DNA from 3 places in the Syntrophomonas sp. UBA1041 genome. Region 3 is predicted to be linked to each of the others. Evidence: riboswitches for the same ligand, from Rfam matches in the RefSeq annotation. Region 3 holds a riboswitch; each other region holds the start of a gene.
What was found. Region 3 has a riboswitch for molybdenum cofactor ahead of fdhF (formate dehydrogenase subunit alpha). Riboswitches for the same ligand answer to the same signal wherever they lie in the genome.

Region 1 (6,095 bases), on a different contig from region 3:
AGGAGATTGTGGTCTATGGAGTGTATCCCTTTTACCGAATTGAGGTACATGATGGGCATCACCAGAAGCGCGGTCACAAAGATGACCTGAGTGCTGCCCTGCCCGAACCAGACCATGGCTATGACCACGAATATCACGCTGGGCGTTGCCAGGATGGCATTGATGGTCGGCATTATCATGCCGTCCAGCGAGGCTTTAATACCCCCAAACACACCGAGACAGGTACCGGTCAACACCCCCAGGGCCAGACCGGCAAGCTGTCGCTGCAGAGTCACCAACAAGCTTCTCCCCAATTCTCCGTTGCTCAGCATGCCGAAAAAAGCCTTGAGAGTGCTCAGCGGGGAAGCCACGATAAGAGGATGGGACGCCGTCGCCAGGGCCTGCCATCCCGCCATTATTATGACTATCCCCAGCAGATAATACTTCCGGTCGGTGATCACCTTAGTAATAAAAACCATCATCCGGTAGTTTCCCCCCTATAGATGCCGGGGGAGCCGTCTGGAGAAACTCATTTAAAAATGCGTTGATCTCCTGCTTGCACTCGGCACCGGCCAGGGGTTCAAGTCTGGCGTAAGTCAAAGAATTCTCGACCGCGGCAGCCTTCATTTTAGGGAAATATTTTTCTACCAGGGGCCCAGCCTGAGCAGGATTCTCATTGATCCACCCGGCCCCCTCTGCGAATTGCTTCGAGACTGCATCTACCAGCGCTTTATTCTGGGCATTGTCACCCACGACGATCAGTCCGGCCTGTGGTATACGGGCGTTATTACTCCCTACGGCTTTGCCCCATTCGACCTGCAAATCGATGGCCCGGGTCACAGTAATATTTCCTTTAAGAGCATTGGCTATGGTTATAGTAGAATTGGGTTCGTTGGACAGAGCGAGTTTTATGGCTCCGGTAGCCAGTTTTGAAGAGGCTTCTGCCATATCCATATTGATTATGGTGAGGTCTTTATCGGGGTCAAGATTATTTTTAATGAGAATGTGTCTTAATATGTTGCCGTGATAGCTGGTACCGCCGCCGGTGACGGCTATTTCTTTGCCTTTGAGATCAGCGATGGTTTTTACACTGTCATCGGCGCTCAATATATACAACATGCCCCAGACTGCAACATTGACCAGCTTTAAATCAGCCCCTTTATTATATAGCATCAGGGCATTGGTTATAGGAGTGATTGCGAACTGCGCCTGGTTGGAGGTGACCATGGCAGAGAGCTGCTCGCTGGTAACCCAGGGCACGATGACGGTCTTGTCAGCCATGTCTTTAAGGGCATTGTTCTCCACCATAGGCGCCAGGGGGTAGCTGCCTGCACCTTGAGAAGCGGCGATTTGCAGCTCCTGCATCTTCGGGGTGGTCTTTGCGCAGCCAGTTAGGCTGAGAGCCAGAGTCAATACTATTAAGCCTGCCAGTATCCTTTTTACTCCGAAGTTCATGATATCCTCCCTTTTCTCCATCATTAATTAATCAGTGCCTGGATCTTTTCGATCTGTTCAAGTCTGAATTTCATATCGCGGTCTTGCAAGGCTGTGCTTATAGAGAAGTCCAACACAATTTCGCAGGGACGGTTGCGCAGGAAGATGATCCTGTCCGCCAAGCGCACAGCTTCTTCGATATTATGGGTTACCATAATCGAGGTGCGGGGTTTAAAGGCCAGGAGTTTTACCAGGTATCTGCACATCGCCTCCCGCAATTCATCATTTAATGAGCTGAAAGGTTCATCCAGAAGCAGGATATCCGGTTCGATGGCAAACGCCCTGGCCAGGGAAACCCTCTGTTTCATGCCTCCACTCAACTGAGACGGGTAGTAAGACTGAAATCCATCCAGGCCAACCTTCAGCGCCAGTTTTTCGGAGATGCTCCTCCGTTCCCTTCTGTCCTCGGGCATCAGAGCATATAAGCCGATCTCGATGTTCTCCAAAACATTGCACCAGGGAATCAGCCGGGATTCCTGAAAAACATAAGCGATATGCTGGCTCCGGTATTGGATGCTCCCGTATTCAGGTTTTTCCAGACCGGCGATCAATTGCAAAAGGGTAGTCTTGCCAATACCTGAGGGGCCGCAGATGCACACGAACTCACCTGATCGGAATACACAAGAAAAGTTTTTAATTATTTCCAGTTTTCCATAACTTTTGCCGATATCGTTTAATTCGATCACCTGTTATCGCCTTTCCAAATTGGTGCCAAACCTCGGAAGATATTCCTATAACGCAAGGCCGCAATGGACTTTTATGTATTCGATGGATAAAAACCCGCCAACCTTTCGGTCGGAAACCCGAAACCACTGTTGCGATCTGCCATTGCCCCAATTAGCCGCCACTGCAAATGCTGTCAATCACCGAACCAGCCGCCCGCAACACCTGAATAATGCTTCAGACTCTTATACACCTCCTCTTTTAGAAATACCACGGTAGAAACTACAAAACGCCCGGCAAGAAAGAACCGCCGGGCGACAATAGCCTTATAGCATCAAGCATTAATCGGCACAGAACCTGGAGACAACTGCGACCTGCCTGCCTCTTGATAGACGACATCATAGGAAAGTTCATACTACAAATAAAGGCGAACTGCGACAAACAGTCCGCCGATAAATGGCCGATTCCGCTTATCTCCTTTCCACACTGGGAGGCAACTCAGTTTCCCAAACCACCCTGACGGCCTGATCCCCTTGGAACGCTCTTTAGGCGAAAAGGCTCGGAGACTATTCAATTATTTATTGCATTATTCGTCATTAACGGCAAAAATCCTGCCTGAGACTAAGGGACGTACCCTTTTGTCAACTTCAGCATTCCATCTCATCAAAAATTAACATACTGGTTAGATTTCTGTTGGTTTTGTCATGGTTAGACGGGTAGGCACTCACCCGGTCTTTCAAATTGCTTTAATGTATTATTTGCCGGAGCTTAATTAAGTTCAGTAGTGTTGATTAATTTAAATGTCTTAATGATCTGGTCGAACTTTTCCTCCATCGATCTATATTGTTCTATTAACTCCTGCGAAGCCTCAGGCGGAACTTGAACATCTGTGGCATGGGCGTAACCAAAATAGTACTTTTCGTTCTCTCCCAGATATCTCAGTCCGTATATATCCGCTCCCTGCTGAATAATATCCCTGGCGAATTTTTCTTTATCATAGATTTCAATTCGTCCCACCACCCCAAAAATATGTTCCGGGAGCAGGGCTTGGATCTCTTTATTAACGAAATAGATGCAGTCGCTCCCTGCCTTTATTTCAACCGCATCCATAAAATCCTGCGGTATTAGCAAGGAAAAACCGAATTTTTCATTTTCATAGCTGTTGCTTTCATAAAAGCCGTCAATAATCCCATAGCCGCTGGACTGCAGTATCTGGGTTATGAACCAGCCTTCTTTGCCATCATTGACAAGCTTCTCCACCACCAGCTTTTCTCTTGCGGTGGTATGGGGCGGGGCAGAGGTGATTTCCGGGAAAGAGAGAGTATACTCGACCCTGGTAGCCTTGACTTGATCCCGACTGTCTATGCTTATCGGCCCCACCCGGGGACTGGAACCGCCGGTGACCCAGTATGATTGACGAACATAGCTGCTTTTATCTGCTTCCTGGCGCAGTTGGGGCGACAATGCCAAATATTGCAGAGCCCCGTTGCGGGTTTGTTCACCCCGGCCCCACAATTTTATGGCTTCATCCGCACTGGCTGGAATAAGGGCATTTTCTATGCGGGCAATATCGGCTTTGATTTTGTCTAGATCGGGGGTTTGAATGAAGAACATATTGGTGGTTTGATTGTAATTGATCCGGGCATTAAACAGGTATTCCACCCAGTCCATGGGCAGGTAATAATGACCCTGACGGTTTTCGGCACTGTGTACTACCGAACTGTGTTCATAGAGACCATCATCGCTGACAATACGTATGCTGATATAATCAAAGGGCCGGGTTGGATTTGATGATCCCTCCCGGGGCAGTTCTAAAACCCATTTTTTGCTCACAGCATAGGATAGATCCAGCTCTTTGGCCCTATCCGGGAGTGGCCAGATTTGTTCATTCTGTTCGGTTGCATTTAATTGCAGAGCATTGGCATAAGAGGCCAGTTTCTCCATACTATAAAAGTCCTGCGGGGTTTTAATGGTTATTGTCCGGGTTTTTAAGTCCCATTCTACAGAACTTGCTCCCAATTGCTCAGCCGCCCAGCGGATGGGAACCATCACCTGGCCTTCTTTCATATTTGCAGCATGATCTAACGCATCCAACAAGCTGTCCAATTCGGCTTTCTGCTGTGCGCTTTCTTCAGGAGTCAGCCAGACCCCTTCATTCCTCAATTTTTCACGAGCATCATAATCGCCTTCATCCGTATTCGCTAAAACGCCTGTACTTACAGCAAAAAGCATTAATAGTAATACGATACCGGACGTTAATAGCCTTTTCATTATTTCCCTTCTTTCAATTACTTCGCTTCGTTAACCAAAAAGTCATTTCATTATGTAAATACCTATAAGTAGTTTACGGTGTCATATGGATTTATCTTACGGTAGCGATACATACTTGAAAATGATGGTTGCCGGTGATTAAGATACTGGCTTTATGGCTCTGCAGACACCATTTCATGAAGCGAAGCGATAACCCCGTCATATAGAGCCAGAGCCGCCCTGTCGCGGAATGCTTCATCCATAAGATTCTTCCGGTCCGACTCATTGGATATAAAGGCGACATCAACTATGGCTGAAGACGCATGGGTCTCCGTGAGTACCTTGAAATTTCCCTCTTTAACTCCCAGGTCTGTGGTTTGAAGCTGCTTATGCAGTTCATTTTGCAGCAGCCCGGCGAATCTTTCACTTGTCAAACCAGCGGTTTGGCGATTTTTATCTGAACAAAACGTGGTGGAGGTACCATTTACGCTCTCATCATTGGCCATCCCAGTATGAATATTAAGAAATAGGGCCGCATTTTTTTCATTGGCCATGCTGATACGCTCGTCCAGGCTCAGTCCACGGTCGTCTTTTCGCGTTATCTCAACCGGTATTCCTGATGTTTTTAGCATCTCATACAATTTAAGTGAAATCTTCAGATTCAAATCCTTTTCTTTCACTTCAACCAGGCTGTTGTCTGTTACATCGAAAGGGTAAGTGCCGCCAAAATCGTCTCCCCCATGGGCAGGATCAATCACGACCAGTTTATTTTTTATGCGCGCATCGTACACCATTGTTGTGACATTTGTTGTGACATTGTCCGAAGCAGGCTTCTCATTAGAATTGGGATTGGTGATGTCGACACACCCACCCAGGATTACTGCTCCGCTAATGAATGATATCAACAGCGCTATGGAGATCAGCATATTGGATTTTGCCTTTTTGCTATACTTCATGATTGCCACCAGCCTTTCTTTTAGAGTGGCTTTTTCTTCACTCATCGTAGCCTGCAGGGCCCCCGGGGGATATTTGTGATCTGCGACTACCGATATCAATGTATCGCCATAGGCCTGTTTTTCATCAGCATCAAGGTTCCTGATAACCGCTTCATCACAGGAGAGTTCACAGGCATGATCGATTTCCCTTTTGATAAAACACATCAGGGGATTAAACCAATGCAGAGATGCCGCTATCATGGTCAGCCATTTTATGCCGATATCAAAACGTCTGTAATGCATGACCTCATGAAGCAGAATATTTTTGAGCTGTTTTTCACTGAAGTGAATGTCAGGAATAATGATCAAGGGTTTCAGGATTCCGATCAGCATGGGAGTGGCGGCATAGCGGTTGCGCAGCAGTTGCACGTTTTCCCGTCCATTTAACAAGTCGGTCAGCATCTGGCTTTCCTCTGCAGAGGCTGGCCGGTTGGTTTGGTTTATGTTTTTTACAAACCGGGCATATCCAATCAGGTTGAATGCCAGTACTATGATTACTCCTAAAAGCCAAATATAAAATAAATACTGATTAAACAAGTCGCTGAAATATCTGCTATGGTCAGTGTCATTATTATAGGTACCATTGCTTACATTTTCCTGAACATGGGGCCATATGAATGAGGTATTAGGGTTTTCTTCGCCCTGAGGACTTGTTATAAGGGTGGCTTGATCTCCATAAAACACCTGGTTCATAATACTTTCATCAAAGGAAAT
Region 2 (6,095 bases), on a different contig from region 3:
TTTTGAACTCGTTTGACCAGCTCATTATAAATCCACAGGTCGGCTTTGGATTCACCGACCGGGTCAGCACCCTTCCAGCGGAACTGAACCATCCGGCTGGTGGAAGCAGCTGTGCCTTCTTTTTCATAGACAGCTGCGGCTGGCAGGAAGAAAGCTTCAGTCTGAATGTCTTGTGGAGTGAGCTGCTTTACCTTTTCATTCTCTACCGGTCTTTCCCAGGCTTTGTGGCTCCAGAATTCGGCGGTTTCGTGTAGCCACAGATCGATGCAGACAAACCATTTAAGTTTAGTGAGAGCTTCCTGCTCCTTATTGGCATTGGGGCCGCCCACTACCGGATTGGAGCCGTTTACGAACAGGCCATCGATTTCGCCTCTGTGCATGGCTTCGAATAAGCCGATGTGCGAATAATTTTTGGTATCCTGACGTTTGGGTATATAGTGATATGCAAAATCGTTGTCTTCGGTAGCGGCATCCCCATACCAGGCCTTGAGCAGACTGACAATCCACTTGGAAGTGTGTATTCGCCAGCCGGAATGTTTGATGCCAGACGCTGCCAAAGCCCGGAATTCTTTCAAATTGCTGAATTGCAGATTGCCTGCACCCGGGGTGGTCTTGCGGATATAAGAAATGAGATCTTTATAATCAGCGCTGTCAGTGGGTGAATCGATATAGCCGGGCAGAATGTGATACAGCAAAGCCATGTCGGTGGCGCCTTGAACGTTGTTTTCACCGCGCAAGGCATTGATTCCTCCACCGGGGCGTCCGATATTTCCCAACAATAACTGTACAATGGCAAAAGCCCGGATGTTTTCACTACCCACCGTATGCTGGGTAATTCCCATGGCATAGCATATGCAGCCCGTCTTATCCGGAGCAGAAGTTGCGCAAAACATTTTCAAGACCTCCCGGTACTTGCTTTGGGGAGATCCGGTTATTTTGCATACCGTATCGATGTCATAACGAGAATAGTGTTGCTTCATGAGTTGGAAAACGCTACGCGGGTGCTGCAGGGTTTCATCCTTCAAGATATTGTTGTTTTCATCGTATTGATAATCCCAGCTGCTAACATCGTAACTTTGCTTAGTTTCGTTCCAACCGGAAAAGAAACCGTCTTTAAACTCATAATCATCTCTGACAAGGAAAGCTGCATTGGTATAATTGACCACATAATCATGGTGATAGAGCTCGTTGTCCAGAATATACTTGATCATGCCGCCCAGGAAGGCGATATCGGTGCCAGAACGCATAGGACAATAAAGATCGGCCACTGCGGCAGTTCGTGTGAAACGGGGATCTACACTGATTATTTTGGTCTGGCGTTTAGGATCAAAACGCCCCTTGTTCAGCCATTTCATACCGATGGGATGGTTTTCGGCCAAGTTGCTGCCCATGATTAAAGCACAGTTGGTATTTTTCATGTCAATCATGGAGTTGGTCATCACTCCTCGTCCGAAGGAAGGAGCCAGGCCGCCCACAGATGGTGAATGGCAGAGCCGGGCCTGAGTTTCCAGGTAAACTACACCCAGCGAGCGCATCATCTTGGATAGTAGATAGCATTCCTCATTGTCCAGGGCTGATCCTCCAATTGAGGCTATTTTTTCGGTCCGGTTAACGATTACTTCACTTCCATCAGACAATGTCTCTTTGTGAATGAAACTCTCATCGCGGGTCTGCTTGATCCGCTGGGCGATTTCATCCAAAATCCAATCCCACTCTTTTTCTTCCCATTTCTCTGATCCAGGAGCCCTGTATAAAGGCTTTGCTACCCTCCTGGGATTGATGATCTGCTTTCCGGTTTCAGGTTCATATATTTCTCTCAGATTAAACATGGCTGAACCTTTGGGACAGGCGCATCCTTCATTAACCGGATTATCAGGGTCTCCAACCACGCTCAATAACTTAACAAATTTATCATCCTTTTTTTCCGCATAAACTACCAGACCGCATCCAGAACCGCAATAAGGACAAACAGTTGGTACCGGACTAACATTTTTTGTGCGCAGTTCTTTGATTACCGCTGCAGAAACAATGAGATTAAAACCCAAAGCCGACCCTAAACTTGCAGCTGCAACCGTAGCTCCGCCTCTTTTTATAAACTGACGGCGGGTTATTTTGCCGTTCATTCTCTTCCCCCCATTCAAATCATTGCGATGCAAAGGAATGATGATTACTGCCATTGTGAGATTCTAGATTACATTTGGACTAGCTTGTCACTAAAATTATTAAGCCTGCGAATCTTGCTATGCGGTCCTGACCAAACTTTTTAAGGTGTCCGCCCTAAAACGAAAACCTCCTAACTTTAATCAGGAGGCTGGTCACAGGATGTACACTGACCATAAAGCCGCAGTTTGGTGCGGCTTCCTCCTTGCCTGAAAAGCCAAGAATGAAGTAGCAGTTTGCCTCAGGACTCATAACCTTCATAATCAGATCTTGGAGACTGAGAAAACTGTTCCGGTAGATGACTCTTTTCCAAGCAAGGGAGATAAAACCGTTTCCAGATTTACCGCGGCTAAATCCCCAATGGCTGTCGCTTTAGGGGAATCAGCTCTGGAGTCAGCGTAAGACATATTAAATTTTGACTATTATGCGAGTATACAGGGTTAAAGCAGTACTGTTTCAACAGTGAACATAGGAGAGCAAATTCCTGAAAGGCTATATGGATTCATCACCTTCAACCGGGCCAGTAGCTGGTATTAGAATGAAAAGCAGTCATACCGGCATAGCGGATAGGTTGAGAAAGGCTCCCATTGGTTTAATTCTCCATTTTTGGCACTGTAGTTTGAAACAAAACGAACCACCGGTTCATATGAAGCATGTCACATTAAACGCTTTGTGGTTGACATAAACCCTGCACTTGAAAGCACTTTCTCACCTCCTTTAATACCGTTATCTTAGCGGCTGGAATAATGAAAACATTTCAGCTTAATAAAAGCATTTGTTTATAAGCGGAAAAATGAATTCATTGCACCAACTATTATAGTTCTGCATATAAATTTATATTCCTTCTAATAATATTATATATAACCAAACATTATATATGCTAACAACAACAAACCCTCCCGAGATGGAGGGGAGGGGCGTTTCACCCTTGACGGCAGGCAAGCGTAATCCCCACTGAATCATACATGAGGAGGATACGCAACGTTGCAAGGGCTGGTAATGCCTCAACATAAATTTTAATCATCTAAATGCATATGCGGAAAAAATGGCACGAATCAGCCAATGATAAAAGGCGGTTAGAGCTGGTTCGCTATATTTAAGTAAACTGATAGTGAGCGAAAATAAATCCCCGCTTAATATTGATAAACGGGGATGTAACATATTACTCGTTAACTACGGTTAAGATTTGCCGGCTAACCCGTAAATTTCTTATTAATACCAATTGATTCTTGGCTTCAGTGGCATTCGTCACTGTATTCCTTGACGATGTAAATGGGCCTGCGCTTGGTTTCCAAATAGGTTCTGGAAACATATTGGCCGACTATGCCGGTGCAAAACAGCTGAATCCCGGTAATAAACAGCAGAATACAGACCATAAAGGGCCACCCGTATATAGAACCGCCCCATAATAGGTATTTAGCGGCCATGGCTACAATCATTACAAAAGATACCAAGAAAAAAACCAATCCTATCACCGAAGACAACGCCAACGGAGTGGTGGAAAAGGCCATGATCCCATCCAGTGAATAAGAATAGAGCTTCCAAAACGACCATTTAGTCTGGCCGGCAGCTCTTTCCTGATTGTCATATTCCATCCACTTGGTTTTAAAACCTACCCAGGCGAAAATACCTTTGGAAAAACGGTTATATTCACAGATCTGCAGAATGGAATCCACCATTTGGCGGCTCATCAGCCTGAAATCCCGGGCTCCATCCACCAATTCAATATTGGAGATAGTATTGATTATGCGGTAGAATTGCCTGGCGAAAAACGACCTCACCGGCGGCTCGCCTTTGCGGGTGGTTCTTCTGGTGGCAACACAGTCATAGCCTTCATGCTTTATGATAAGGTACATATCCTTGATCAGCATGGGCGGATCCTGCAGGTCAGCATCCATGATAGCCACATAATCACCCCGGGCGTTTTTAAGACCCGCATAGATGGCCGATTCTTTTCCGAAATTACGAGAAAAAGACAGATATTTAACCCGCTGATCCCGGCGCTGTAAATCTTTAATTAGGGGCAGGGTGCAGTCCTGTGAACCGTCATCGACAAAAACGAATTCAAATGCCACAAACGCCATATCCGCAGCCAGTTTTGACACCTCGGCATAGAAATATGGCAAAACCTCCTGTTCATTATAACAGGGCACTACAATCGATATTTGTTTCATTACAGCACTTCTCCTTGACCTTTATCTTGAAATACTATGTGCTTGCTAAACAGGTAATTGGATATGACCACGATTATATTGGAGATTATTTTGGTCAATAAATCATTGGAGTGAAGCACATCGATCATCACATACATTATTGTCATGTCCAGCAGACCGGAGAACAGGCGGCAGCCAAAAAAGGCCAGACATTGTCCCAAAATGGGAAACAACCCCCGGGCTTTGCTCTCAAAAACAAAGAGATGATTGGTGGCATAAGCGAATAATACCGACAAGATCCAGGCTATGAGATTGGCCTTCAGGTAAGGTAAACCCGCCAGTTTGGCCAGGCCGGAATAGGCCAATATATTGATCAGTGTGGTAAGGCCGCCGTACCCCAGATATAAAACCAGAATCTTATATTTCTGATATTTGGCCTCAACCTGCATATATCCACAAACCTTCTCGGTTAAAACTCAATTTGAATCAATCCAATCTGTGTCTGAGCAATTCTGTAGACTACTAGTGTATTTTTCCCATAAATGGATAAACTATGCATAGTATTTGTTTGAACTTGTATGCCGGTTTTGCCCTTTATCTGACCTGTGACGGGCAGCGCCCGGAAAAATTGCTTGGTTTAGATTTGCATAAGGTTTTTTAGAAATAGAAGAAGGTTGAGATGAGAAGATATAATTTGTTGAAGTATTTATGGGTCGTATTGGGGCTGGTGGGTTTATTGATCATAGCCTACGTGCTTTGCCAAAGCCCTCAGCCCGGGGTAGCCGATCAGGGCGATTTTGACAGGGTCATGAATGTTTCCGGCCTGGAACTCAAACCGGAGCAGATTAATGACCCCGGTTTTGTCAGGTTCCTGGACTACCCGGTAACCGAATACAGAATCTCTGCGGTCAGCGCCCCCAACCTGCTTAAGCGCCTAAGCGCCACCAGCATGGCTTATCTGATCACTTTGATAAACTCAATATGCCTGTTATTGGGAAAGGATACTTTTAAAACCGCATATTTGGCTGCTGCCTATGTAATCATGTACTCGTGCGCCTTTTATGTAATATTCAAGCACCTTAATGTGAAAAACCGGTTGAAATTAACGTTATTCGTATTGATAGCCTTTTTTGTGTTTTTGGACGGCAATTACCTGGTGTGGTTCAACAGTTTGTACGGGGAGCCCATGATGATAACCACACTGGCGTTGTATATCGCGGCATGGCTTTACTATATTTATCACCGCCATATAGTAAAATCGGCAAATACCATATTCCTCACCATGGTGCCTATATTCGCGGCGGCCTTTCTGTTTCTGGGCTCCAAATTGCAGGTTATATCAGCCCTGCCGGTTATTATACTCATGCTCATAAATCTGTGGAGAGAAAACCGGGGGTTGTTGAAACCGCGTCAAGTATGGCTGTTCGGAATTTTTTCCCTTATTCTGGTCGCATATTCGCTGGGATATGCTTATACCAATAAGCAGATGAGTGAGTATACCCGTTATAATTCGTTGTTTTACGGAATATTAAAGGATTCCCCCAACCCCGCTCAAGACCTGCTTGATCTGGGATTAAGTCCCGACATGGCAGCAGACGCGGGAAAACACGCTTTTTTGGAAGAGCGGGAATATGTCAGATATGTTCCCCTCAGTGATATAACCAGGGAAGAATTCTATAATAAAATCAGCAATGCTGATCTGGTCCGGTTTTATATTACCCATCCGCAAAGGCTGGCGGCAGGAATGCAATACACTGCGGATCATGCCTTTACTACTTCAAC
Region 3 (6,095 bases):
CTGATAAAGGCGCCAGTAGTGATCGTCCAGCAGCAGCTTTTTCTGTTCCTCCACACTGCTTTCGGACATTTTGCTCCAGAAACCGATGGAAGCGCCCAGCCCATAAGGCTGAGAGTTCCTCAGGCATCTGTTAACATTTGTTTGGCCTTCTTCATCCAGCGCCCCAACCGGGCAGCTTTCCACACAAATGTCACAATAGGTGCAGAGCTCGTCTTCGATCTTGGGGTCTGAATCAAAATCAAGCGTACTCAAGACCGCGGTGAATACTATTCGGCTGCCATACCTGGGGTGCAAGAGGAGATTGTTCCTCCCGAACACGCCCAGTCCCGCTGCATGGGCAGCATGGCGCAGGGATACCTCACCAACCGCACCGCCGGTTCTTTTACTCATTTCCAGGGGATAAGAGACAGGTACAGTCATGGCCTGATCACCGAATTCCTTTTCCAGCAGGCGGGCCAGTTTATAATTGCAGGAACGCGAGAATTCCATGAGATCCAGTCTTCCGTTCATGGCAATCTGCATATTGGTGCTGGCGCAAGTGCTTAACTCCTTATATGCCAAGACCACGATAGAACGAGCCTGGGGGAAAAAGTCTGTAACCACCGGAGATTTGGGACTATCATAGTCTTTCAGATTGGCGAACCCAATATCGTCCACTCCAACATTGCGCATAAATGTTTTAATCCTCTTTTTGGCTGCGCTTAAATCCAAATTGTTCAAGTTAGTTACCTCCCCAATTCTATTAACCTGTAAATCAGTTCCAAAACATCAGAGCCCGATCCCATTCTATTTACATATCTCACGGGCACCCCCTTTACCGAATATATGTCAGCTTGAGCAGTCATCCCAAGAGAAACAGTGTATATACACATAATATGTTAAAAAATATCTTATAATTCCGTACGGTTTATTCTCCTCAAGCTGGAAAGAAAATCTTTAACCCATTCCTGACCTAATTGTTTCTCCACCTCGGATTGAGCTTGCTGCCAAAACGGTATGGCTTGATCGATAGCCAGTCTGCCCTCTGCGGTCAGGCTGATACGTTGTTCGCGGCGATCCTCGCCGCTGCCTAGGCGCAGCAAGCCTTTCTGCGCCAGCAGACGCACATTTCTGCTCAGAGTGGTGCGGTCCATTCCCAGCTGCCGGGCTAATTGTGAAACCGTTGCAGATTCCAGCAAAAGAACATTCATCAGTAAGGAAAACTGAGTTGTCTTTAGTCCGCAAGGACTCAAGACCCGGTCATAATAGGAAGTTAACATCCGAGTCGTTTTGCGGATATTATAAAAAACGCAGGCCCGGCCCATGGCTGCGGCCATTTTCTTGTCATTATCGTCCTGGGCTGACATGCCAACACCTCATTTTTGGTTATAGAAAGCGAGACGGGTATATCTATTGATATGAGTATATACACATATTATGCTATTTGACAACATATCTTTTTGATGCCTGGCGCCCATTTGTTACAAGATGAAGTAGAGGGAGTCCATCATTATGGCTTCAGTTTACTCTGGACTGAATATTATTGGGGAACGGGTTCTGCTGTTTGATCTGCACCCAATAGCCTGGATACTTATGAACAAGTATGATTAAATTATGCTAACCAACCCTTTTCAAAAAGCACCGGGAGCACTTGGCAAACGAAAAGACGTCAGAGCAATGGGGAGGCGGCAAACATGGATAAAAAGGAGTTGACTGAGTACAGGGAGGTTGTTGCTTTTGATCAAGGCCAGGTTAAACCGAGCCTGGAACCCCTGGTTACGGAGAGATACCTTAAGATAAAGCTCAATGGTGAGGAAGTGGTCAGATTGGCTTCTTCACCTCATGCCGGACGGGAACTGGCTGCCGGGTATCTTATCAGTGAAGGGATCATAGAACCATCCGGCCAATTATTGAGTTTAACCGAGTCGAAGGACGATGGGGTAGATATTGTCATCGAGGGGCAGCCCGGAAATTATACTGAATCGATTAAAACCATCAATACCTGCATAGGTCGGGGCTATGGGGTATTAAAGCCCTTGATGAAGCAGCCCCCGGGTCAGGGCCTTTTTACACCCGGGCAATTACTGGCGATAATCAGCGAACTGGATGAGAAATCATATACTTTCAAAAAGACCGGCGGAGTTCACAGTGCCGGATTGGGCGGGCCAGAGGGTTTGATCAAACGCTTCGAGGATATCGGCCGGCATAACGCAGTGGACAAGGTGTTCGGCTATGCTTTTCTAAACAAGATTCCACTCCATGATAAGTGTCTGGTTTTAAGCGGGCGGGTGGCTTTTGAAATCCTTCAGAAGGCTGCCTACAACCGGATACCCTTTATCCTGTCACGATCGGCTCCAACCCTCTTAACGGTTGATCGGGCCAGGGAGCTGGGTATCACCGTGGTCGGCTTTGCTCGCGGCGAACGCTTCAATGTTTACAGTCATCCGGAACGGGTCTGTTTTGGCTAGCTTCTCACCAAGGGATGACAGGAACTTCAGGGGGGAGGAGCCCCATCCTTTTTGCTTGGGAAATAATTATCCCTAGCAGGAGTTTTAAGAAAAATGTCTAATATACAGGTAATAGAGAAAACGCCCCAGTTTTAATTTTAAATTTAATACTTAATACTCCGAGTTGCTGAGCCTAAAGCAAATGCTATGGCTCCTCAACCGTTGGGTAGGCCGGGAAACAGGCCTGCCTCCCGTGCTTGGAAAGGAGTTAGTCTTCAATATTAATATTGAAGGCTGGTGTTTGTCGGATCATGGTCAGAATTAAGTGTCTTTTTCTGATCTTTAAGCGGGCAAATGCAAAAACCTCCTGTTTCTAAAGCAGGAGGTTTTTTGTGTTTATATCTGTCCAAAAAACGAAAGGGGTGAAGGTTTTGGAAATGGTAACTATTGTGATGAACGGAAAGGAGGTTCAGGTTCCGGCAGGAAGCACTATTTTGCAGGCTGCGGATATGGTTGGGATTGATATACCACGGTTTTGTTATGATCCCGATTTGAGTCCGCTGGGGGCATGCCGCATGTGCGTAGTCGAAGTGAAAGGCAATCGTCTATTGCCCGCGGCGTGTGTTACTCCGGTTTACCCGGGGATGGAAGTAGACACCGAATCAGAATCAGTGGTTGAAGCCCGTAAAACCATACTGGAATTGTTGGTGGCCAACCATCCCTTGGATTGTATGACCTGCGAAAAAATGGGGGATTGCAAGCTGGCTGAATACTGTTATCGCTATGGCGTTAAAGAGAGCAGTTTTGCCGGGGAAAGGCACCACTACGCTGTTGATGCCAGCAATCCTTTTATTGTCAGGGACCTGAACAAATGTATCCTGTGCGGCGCTTGCGTTCGCGCCTGTGAGGAGATGACTGGTCAGGACAACCTGTCTTTCCTGTATCGGGGCTTTGACCGCAAAGCCACTACTGCTGCGGATGTGGATTATATCGAATCAGACTGTGTTTTCTGCGGGCAGTGCGTGGCCGTGTGCCCGACCGGGGCTTTAACCGAGAAGAGTATGGCCGGTCAGGGACGGCGCTGGGAATATGAACGGATCAGAACCACCTGCCCGTTCTGCGGTACCGGATGCAACTTTGACCTGGCGCTTAAAGACGGTAAAATACATGGCGTGCTATCCAGCCCCGAAAGCACCGTGAATGGGCGTATGTTGTGCGTTAAAGGCCGTTTCGGATGGGATTTCATCTATAATGAAAACCGCCTCACTACACCGCTCATCAAAAAAGAGGGTCAATTCGTTCCCGCCAGCTGGGATGAAGCCTTCGATGTAATCGCTGCCCGTTTAAATGACATTAAGGCAAAATATGGACCGGACGCTTTTGCTGCCTTAAGTTCAGCCCGTTGTACCAATGAGGAGAATTTCCTGGTGCAGAAGTTTGCCCGCGCGGCAATGGGAACCAATAATGTGGACCATTGCGCCCGTACCTGACACGCGCCCACTGTAGCCGGTCTGGCTACCACTTTTGGAAGCGGCGCGATGACCAACCCCATAAACGAAATCACCGAACAAGCCCAGATGATGCTGCTGGTCGGGACCAATGCCACTGAAGCCCATCCGGTCATCGGATACAAAATGCGCCAGGCGGCGCGCAACGGGGCCAAGCTGGTGGTATGTGACCCGCGCCATATCGATCTGGTCGACGAAGCCGATCACTGGCTGAGGCTAAAACCAGGAACTGATATTCCACTGCTTAATGGCTTAATGCACATCATTATCAAAGAAGGCCTGGAAGACAAGGCCTTTATCGCCGAAAGAACCGAAAACTATGAAGAATTGAAAGAAATCGTGGCTGCTTACACACCGGAACATGTCTCCGAGCTGACCGGAGTGCCGGTGGAGGATCTATACAGCGTGGCTCGCTTATATGCCACCACTGACCGGGCCATGATATTCTATACCCTGGGGATCACAGAGCATATCTGCGGAACCCGCAATGTTATGAGCATTGCCAACCTGGCCATGTTGACCGGTCATCTGGGCCGTCCTGGCACCGGGGTATGCCCGATGCGCGGACAGAACAATGTCCAGGGCGCCTGTGACATGGGGGCCTTGCCCAATGTATATTCAGGTTATCAGGCGGTTACAGTAGACGCCAATCGTGAGAAATTCGAAAAGGCCTGGAACGTCTCACTGCCTGCCAAGGTAGGGTTAAAGATTCCGGAGATGTTCGAAGCTGCTCACCACGGGAGCGTCAAGGCGATGTATATTCTGGGCGAGAACCCGGTGTTGACCGATCCCAATGCCAACCACATTAAGGAGGCCCTGGCCAACCTGGAATTTCTGGTGGTACAGGAACTATTCCTCACCGAAACGGCTCAGTTCGCGGATGTGATTCTGCCGGCAGCCAGTTTTGCTGAATGTGACGGCACCTTTACCAATACCGAACGCCGCGTCCAAAGGGTGCGCAAAGCCATTGAACCCATTCCCGGCCAGGCCAACTGGCAGACCATCTGTCAGATGGTTAGCAGGATCGGATATCCCATGGCTTATGACCATCCCCACGACATATGGAAGGAAATGGCAGGAATGTCACCTTCTATGACGGGCATCAATTACGATCGCCTGGAAAAAGAAAGCCTGCAATGGCCCTGTCCGACCCTCGAACATCCCGGAACTCCCTTCCTGCACGCCGGTAAGTTTACCCGCGGATTGGGACTTTTCCAGCCCTCTGAACATGTACCCCCGGGCGAAGTGCCTGACCAGGAATACCCCTATCTGTTGTCAACCGGCCGTATCCTGTTCCATTACAATGTCACCACCCCGTATTCAGGCGGGATCAGCAGTGTGTGGGATAAAGAAATGGCCGAAGTGAACCCCTCTGATGCGGAAAAACTGGGCATTCAAACCGGAAATCTGGTCAAGGTCACCTCGCGGCGCGGACAAGTTACCACCGCAGTGAAAGTGACCGATCGGGTATTGCCCGGCGTGATCTGGATGTCCTTCCATTATGCCTCGACTCCGACCAATGAACTTACCAGCGCGGTATTAGACCCGACCACGGGCACCGGTGAATACAAAGTATGCGCTGTGAAGATCGAAGCGATTTAGGAGGTCTGTTATGCGCAAGGTCGCTGTGGATCAGGCCATAGGTTTAACACTGGGGCACGATATCACCAGAATAATACCCGGGAAGAAAAAGAATCGTGCCTTTAAACGGGGACATATTATCGCTGCCGAGGATGTAAACCTGTTAAGGGATCTGGGCAAGGAACATGTCCTGATATGGGAACCTGATGATGACCTGATGCATGAGGATGATGCCGCTTTGTTGCTGGCTTCCAGCGCAGCCGGCGCGGGAATAGCCTATACTCGCCCCAACCAGGGCAGAGTGGACCTGATAGCGCAATACGATGGTTTATTGCGCGTGCAGTTAGCACAGTTACAGAAACTCAACAGTCTTGAACATGTAATCTTTTCTACCCTGCACAATTGCCGCAGTGTGGTTAAAGGGCAATATGTAGCCGGAACCAGAGTAGTTCCAGTGGCAGTTGAACAAGAACTAATGGAAAAGGCCAAGCGTCTCTGCCGGGCACCATGGCCATTGGTGAGCGTCAAACCGTTTCAACCTCTGTGGGTGACGGTGATTACCACTGGCAGTGAAGTGAAC

Region 1: another riboswitch for molybdenum cofactor. It lies ahead of B2633_RS03530 (ABC transporter ATP-binding protein); the one in region 3 lies ahead of fdhF (formate dehydrogenase subunit alpha).
Region 2: another riboswitch for molybdenum cofactor. It lies ahead of fdnG (formate dehydrogenase-N subunit alpha); the one in region 3 lies ahead of fdhF (formate dehydrogenase subunit alpha).

What each region holds. Positions count from the first base shown of each region.
Region 1 is NZ_DCEA01000016.1:24,787-30,881, forward strand. It holds gene B2633_RS03520 (ABC transporter permease) at 1-461, opposite strand, end outside; gene B2633_RS03525 (ABC transporter substrate-binding protein) at 442-1,434, opposite strand; gene B2633_RS03530 (ABC transporter ATP-binding protein) at 1,458-2,159, opposite strand; molybdenum cofactor riboswitch at 2,595-2,713, opposite strand; gene B2633_RS03535 (stalk domain-containing protein) at 2,905-4,407, opposite strand; gene B2633_RS03540 (N-acetylmuramoyl-L-alanine amidase) at 4,560-6,095, opposite strand, start outside.
Region 2 is NZ_DCEA01000068.1:70,440-76,534, reverse strand. It holds gene fdnG (formate dehydrogenase-N subunit alpha) at 1-2,123, opposite strand, end outside; molybdenum cofactor riboswitch at 2,447-2,565, opposite strand; gene B2633_RS10370 (glycosyltransferase family 2 protein) at 3,396-4,334, opposite strand; gene B2633_RS10365 (GtrA family protein) at 4,334-4,762, opposite strand; gene wsfD (glycan biosynthesis hexose transferase WsfD) at 4,993-6,095, shown strand, end outside.
Region 3 is NZ_DCEA01000119.1:14,625-20,719, forward strand. It holds gene B2633_RS17255 (4Fe-4S binding protein) at 1-720, opposite strand, end outside; gene B2633_RS17260 (MarR family winged helix-turn-helix transcriptional regulator) at 891-1,346, opposite strand; gene fdhD (formate dehydrogenase accessory sulfurtransferase FdhD) at 1,674-2,447, shown strand; molybdenum cofactor riboswitch at 2,592-2,710, shown strand; gene fdhF (formate dehydrogenase subunit alpha) at 2,858-5,536, shown strand; gene B2633_RS17275 (molybdopterin-binding protein) at 5,547-6,095, shown strand, end outside.